One region of the Ureibacillus sp. FSL W8-0352 genome, then DNA from elsewhere that is predicted to be linked to it. Evidence: predicted binding sites of a transcription regulator. Region 1 holds the regulator's gene; the other holds the start of a gene.
The links. The regulator NrdR, encoded in region 1, represses ribonucleotide reductase genes. The targets are predictions, from matches to a motif close to AACACNATATATNGTGTT.
Positions count from the first base shown of each region.

Region 2: NST98_RS03035 (vitamin B12-dependent ribonucleotide reductase) is a predicted target of NrdR. The motif match lies at 1,393-1,410, and genes of this name have one in related genera.

Region 1 is NZ_JBBOQT010000001.1:1,179,211-1,182,646, forward strand. Features, by position in the region: gene dnaI (primosomal protein DnaI) at 1-78, opposite strand, end outside; gene NST98_RS06050 (replication initiation and membrane attachment family protein) at 89-1,459, opposite strand; gene nrdR (transcriptional regulator NrdR) at 1,479-1,943, opposite strand; gene NST98_RS06060 (glyceraldehyde-3-phosphate dehydrogenase) at 2,261-3,280, opposite strand.
Region 2 is NZ_JBBOQT010000001.1:591,360-594,795, reverse strand. Features, by position in the region: gene NST98_RS03035 (vitamin B12-dependent ribonucleotide reductase) at 1-1,332, opposite strand, end outside; gene NST98_RS03030 (lipoate--protein ligase family protein) at 1,583-2,362, opposite strand; gene NST98_RS03025 (rhodanese-like domain-containing protein) at 2,520-2,906, shown strand; gene NST98_RS03020 (hypothetical protein) at 3,091-3,234, opposite strand.

The sequences.
Region 1 (3,436 bases):
TTGATTTCGGATGGCATTGTATCTTTCTTGAAAGGATGGAATTTGCACTTTATTTAAAGATTTTTTGATCGATTCGATGGTTGGTCACCTACCCGTCTACAACTCCAAGTTTTTGCAATATTTTTTTACGTTCTTCTTCAAAGTTAATTTTTTGTTTTGTGGACTGTTCTTCCTCTTTCCGAGGTTCGTTTCGTTTATAGAACCATTCTGGTATCTTTTCTTCCCTTATATTTTTGTATGGCTGTTTTCTATAGTTTAAAGCAGAAGACTTTTTCTCTTCGTTTTCTTGTTTCCACTTATTATATTGATCCCGTTCTGTGCGAGCAAGTTCCATTGCTTCCTTCGCCGTTCGAACATTTTTCCTCATCCAATGGTCCGCAATTCGTTCAACATATTTGCGTGGCAATTTCATGTCTGTAGTTAGCATAACATATTCAAGCAATACATTGACAACTCCGACGGGCATGCCATGTTTCAATATTAAATCTTCTGCTATTTCGACAGAAGATGGCACTGGCTCTTTTCCGTTATTAATGTCTCTTAACACTTGAACGGGTGGGGTTGTTTCAAGGTAATCAATTAACTCTTGTTCTTTCGTTAAAGGCTGATTTTGTATTTCTTGCGGTTTCATTTCAAAAGTTTTTTCAAGTTTCGGCACTTCTTTAGAAATCGTTAATTTATAATAATCTGATGCAGCTTTTTTCAATCTATCTAACGAAATTCGCATTTCATCATCAATCGCTAAAATAACAACCTTCTGCATATCAAGTGGAGAGAATTGATAGAGGAAGGCTATCTTTGCAATCCATTCTTTTACTTCAATTGTAAATACACTGGTAGGAATCAATTGTTCCGATAACCCAGCTTGCAATAAAGCAAAATCAAATTGTTCATAATAGAATGGATAATTGCGATTTTTTGTTTCTAGGTTGGGTTCGATGAATTCTTGGGGAACATTCGTATGAATGGGTTTGTACACATCCATAAATGTTCTTGATACTTCTTTAAAAGAATCCATGTTCATTCGCTTGATGAATCGTTTCCGAAGTTTACGGTATGCTTGTTCTCCAATTTTACTGAAAAGAAACATCGATAATAACGGATCTTGAAAAAATGTCTCTGCATCAAGAGGACGCACTAATTCATATAAAAAGAAACGATTTTCTCCTTCTTCTTTTCGATATGTTCTTAATAAACCGATTGCTTCTAATGAAATACGGGCTTGAAACACTTTACCAATCGGCATATCTAACACATTCATTAAATAATAATGATTTAAAGTTTCCCTATGAGCATCTTCACCTTCTGCCCATAAAGTTAAATATAGGCTGATAGGTTCCGGACCAGTAAGTGGCTGATAGAAAAGCGTTAATAGTTGTCGTTCATGGGAAGATAGAGAATGAGGGAGAATAATGTCAAAATGATCCTTCGGTTGAAGCTCTTTATACAAATGAACCAATTTTGCTTTCCCCCTATAACTACTTTTTTGGCTGTCGATTCAATAATTCTGTTAACTCTTGCATAAACACATTAATATCTTTGAATTGTCTGTAAACAGATGCAAAACGAACATAAGCCACTTCATCCACCTTTGCAAGCTCATCCATTACCATTTCTCCAACATCTACAGAACTTACTTCCGAATTTCCTAGTCTTCTTAATTCTTTTTCAATAGAAAAGACGATTTGTTCAAGTTGTTCTAATGATACTGGACGTTTTTCGCAAGCGCGAATTAGCCCTCTTAACACTTTTTCTCGGCTAAATTCTTCCCTGGACCCATCTTTTTTCACTACAATTAATGGCGTTTCTTCTATTTTTTCAAAAGTAGTGAATCGGAAACCGCAAGATTCGCATTCACGACGTCTACGTATCTCTTTATTATCATCAACGGGTCTGGAATCTATGACACGCGTTCCATTGTAATAACAACTTGGACATCTCATAAAAATTTCTCCCTGTCTAGTATATTTAACATTATTATATCAAATAACATAGGAAGTAACACTTTTCCTAGTACATAATCTCTAATGGAAGATGATAGGTTTTCATTTTAATATACTTCCAACCAAAAATCGAGGTTATTTATATTGAATTTCATTAGAATGATTGGTAGCACTTTCAATGCATATTTTTCGGAAGTTTTGTATATAAATAGTAATGAAAGATTATTTTATCAAGTGATATTACATAACTACAGATTATATAAAAAAGTGTAGACAAAGTCGTTGTCAGACGATGTCTACACTTTATCAACTATTTATTATGCAGTTACCGCTTCAAGTGCTTTTACAACTTTTTTCGTTAAATCAACTACGCGTGCAGAGTAACCCCATTCATTATCGTACCAAGCCATTACTTTAACTTTTCTTGTACCCATTACCATTGTTAATTGTGCATCAATAGTAGATGAATATGTTGTTGTATTGTAATCAACAGATACAAGTGGTTCTTCGCTATAGTTTAGGATACCTTTTAATGAACCTTCACTTGCTTTTCTGAAAGCTTCGTTCACTTGTTCAGCTGTTACATCTTGTTTTAAGTCGACTACTAAGTCTACTAATGAAACATTTGGAGTTGGTACACGAAGAGCTAAACCATGGATTTTTCCTTCCATTTCAGGAATTACTTTACTTAATGCTTTTGCTGCACCAGTCGTAGTTGGAATAATGCTTTGACCACATGCACGAGCACGGCGTAAATCTTTATGCATGTTGTCTAGATTTTTTTGGTCATTTGTATATGCGTGAACTGTTGTCATTAAACCGTTTTCAATACCAAATTGTTCATGCAACACTTTTACAACCGGAGCTAAGCAGTTTGTTGTACAAGATGCATTTGAAATGATGTGGTGTTTTGACACGTCTAATACATCATCATTAACACCCATTACAATTGTTACGTCTTCGTTTTTACCTGGCGCTGTTAAAATTACTTTTTTTGCACCTGCTTCTAAATGAAGAGCTGCTTTTTCGCGATCATTGAATTTACCTGTTGCTTCGATAACTAAGTCTACTCCAAGTTCTTTCCACGGTAATTTTGCAGGATCGCGTTCAGCAATTAATTGAACACGTTTACCGTTGACGATTAAAGCATCTTCCTCATACTCTACAGTTCCATCAAAATGTCCATGAATTGTGTCATACTTAACCATATGTGCTAATGTTTTTGCAGGATAGCTAGCATTAACTGCCACTATATTTAAATCTTCTTGAACAATCGCTTGTCGGAACACCATGCGGCCAATTCGTCCAAAGCCGTTAATTGCAATAGAAACTGTCATTAATATAAGCCTCCCGTTTTACTTCAATTATGTTTACTATTTCTCAATTAGTATAGCACATTATTATAAAAGGTGTACCAATAATTCTAATAATAAAAAAGTTATTATTTTCAGAAAAATAAATGATTAAAGGGAAAAAGGTATTACTATGAGAAA
Region 2 (3,436 bases), 590 kb from region 1:
ACATATATTAATTAATTTCCAAAGTTCTCGTGCTTTAATTTTGCGATATGTGCGCACTCCGTAACCGAGAGCTTCCCACTCGCGCACGTCACCAATTTTGTGCCATTTCTCATTGTAAATTGCCATTTCTTCCGGCGTATAGTTTTCTACATCTGGGAATCGAAGCGAGTATTCTTCGTCTTTTTCAACCGCTTCCATAAATTCATTTGTAATAGTAACAGAGATATTGGCACCTGTTAAAAAGTCTGGATTATGCACAGTGTACGTTCCGCCATCGCGAAGCTTTGTTTCCGCCTCTTTAATAATTGCTTCGCTAAATCCTCCTAAACCAGGGATGTTTTTATAGTTTAGGATTCCTTGATACATCGCTTCTTCAAGCGGCGTTAATGGTTTGAATTTTAATTTTTCTTTCGCATGGCGAACGATTGATTCATCTTCCATATTTTCAATTAAATAGCGCAAAATGCGAGGATTTTGCATTTTGGAAATGATAAATTCAACAATATCTGGATGCCAATCAGCGAGCATGATCATTTGTGCTCCCCGACGCGAACCACCTTGTTCGACAAGATGTGTAAGTTTCGCAATATCATCAAGCCATGATACAGAACCGCTTGATTTTCCATTGACCCCTCTTGCAAGCGTATTGCGAGGTCTTAGTGTTGAACCGTTTGTACCAACACCGCCTCCGCGGCTCATAATTTCCATTACCTTTTTGCGATGTTCACTAATACCTTCTCGGCTATCTGGAACGAAAGGCATTACATAGCAGTTGAAGTATGTGACTTGCGTTCCTGAACCTGCACCGTATAGAACTCGTCCAGCCGGCACGAACTTTAAAGAAGCTAATTGCTCGTAAAATTTTTGGAACCATTCATTGCGTTTTTCTTCTGTTTGTTCAACAGACGATAAGCCTGTTGCATTTCGTTTCGCAATTTGTTCATAAAAAATTTCTAGAGGCTTTTCAATAACATCTAGAGAACGAACGATGATGCCTGTTTCTTGTTCTTTTGGATCATCGAGTACATTTCTGTATTCTTCTTCAATTAATACTTCTGCTTTATTAGCATTCCAATCAATTGATTGGATATAACCTAATCCTCGAGCTGGAAACTTTGGATCTTCTTTAATTGTTAATACAACAAAATCTCCAGGTTTTAATGTTTTCTTTTCCGTATCCTTGAATGAGTATCGGTCAATCATGACTAATCTCGATACACCTTTATGCGTTATATGCATATCTGGAGTAATTGAATGAACTTGTGGAAATTGTTCAATATCTTTGTTTAGTTGATCAATGAGGATGGTCGTATAAGAATCTACCATTACCATCTGCCAGCCTCCCTTAGCACATATATAATTTATCTATCATTTCCCATATATAAACAATAAAACACAATATATTGTATGTCTAGCAAAATGAACATACAATATATTGTTTCGTTCTACTTAGAAAAGATTACCTCATAACTAGAATCGATTCAAGGGGTTGACAAATAATAATTTCTATGAATCTTAGAAATTTCTAAGTTTGGAGCTGATTATTAAATTTTAGTCACAATTTTTGAACTATAATTTTTAATTACTTTCTGAAATTCCATTCATCATTTGCATATTTTTCTTCTTCTAATTTTTTCACATATTCCTTTTGTTCTTCTGTTAATTCATGTGGAACAAGTTCAATTTGTAAAGCTTCTTCAAATCCTTTTTTGAATGCATGAATGCATTCCTCAATAGTGATGCGTCGTGTTGTTAAACGGTTAATTGCAACTGCTCTTTCCGGCAATTGTTTTCGCATCCGCTCTTTTGCCTCTTCGGAAGGGAATTTGAACAGAGACAACAGCTTGTCCTCATCGAGATCCAATAAAATCGCACCGTGCTGTAAAACGACACCCTTTTGTCTAGTTTGCGCACTTCCAGCAACTTTCTTTCCTTCTACAACGAGTTCATACCAGCTTGGAGCATCAAAACAAACTGCACTTTTTGGTTTTTTCAATGCTTCTTGTTTTTCCTCCGTATCAGGGATGCTGAAATATGCATCTAACCCTAAATTGTGGAACCCTTTTAACAAGCCTTCGCTTAAAAAACGATAAGCTTCTGTAACCGTTTCAGGCATATTTGGGTATTGTTCTGTAACGATGATGCTATATGTCAATTCGCTGTCATGAAGAACTGCTCTTCCACCAGTAGGTCTCCGAACAAAGCCAATATTTTGCGCTTTTAAAGCATCAAAATCAATGTCTCGATGTGCTCTTTGGAAATATCCAATAGAAAGGGTTGGCGGATTCCACTCGTAAAATCGAATGACTGGTGGAATTTCGCCTCTACTATGAAAATCGAGTAATGCCTCGTCTAATGCCATATTATAAGAAGGACTGCATGGTCCTGAATTAATGAAATACCATTTCGTTTTCAACTTGTTTTCCTCCTCACAACTTTTTTATTGTATCAAACTGAATGGACGAATGCCAATTTCTTATTTATAATGTTCTATGTAAATAGAAAGGAGAATTTTAGAAGTGGCGACAGTATTATATACGATTGCAACAATCCTAGGACTTATCATTATCTATGTTTTAGTAAGTTCATTCCGTTTGAAAAAATCTGTTACGAATTTGACGCAAGAAGAATTTATTAAAGGATATCGAAAAGCTCAATTAATCGATGTTCGAGAAACAAAAGAATTTGATTCTGGTCACATTTTAGGAGCACGTAATATTCCTTTTACTCAATTGCGTCAACGTTACAAAGAAATTCGTCCAGATCTTCCTGTATATTTATATTGTCAAAATATGACAAGAAGTTCTAGGGCAGCTCTTTTCTTAAAGAAAAAAGGTTACAATCAATTGTATCAACTTCAAGGCGGTTTCAAAACTTGGACTGGTAAAATTAAAACAAAAAATTAGTTTGCCTGTTGAAATTCCTATATTTAAAGAAATGACATGATTCGCCAACAACATTTATGATATTTTACTCATGTCATATATCATCTTTAAAATAGCTAGTTTTAAAAGTAATCGAGTAGGAGGGAGTGATTAGCTCCCGTCCTCTCACACCACCGTACGTACGGTTCCGTATACGGCGGTTCAATTAAGATAATTGACGCAAGTTTTCATAACTTCCGTGAATAGCTTGTCTTCTTATGCCAGTGGTCACTCCACCCTCCAAGAGGTCTCCCACGGGATTCACCGCTTCCTTCCTCAAGTGAGGTACTACGTTTTCTGTGTTCATCATGACTCACTGAATGCCAAGGGCTATTCTCTCTTAATTGTTCGGTCCTTCTTAGTAGTTCTAAACCAACTAATACTATGACCTCTGCTGACTTCTGACGGTTCAGCTACTTATCACTAAGTAGGTTATGAAGCGAACTTCACCTATCCGCCAGACCTCCCCGGGTAAGTACATGCACTTTCACACCATCTATCCGCCTCATTTA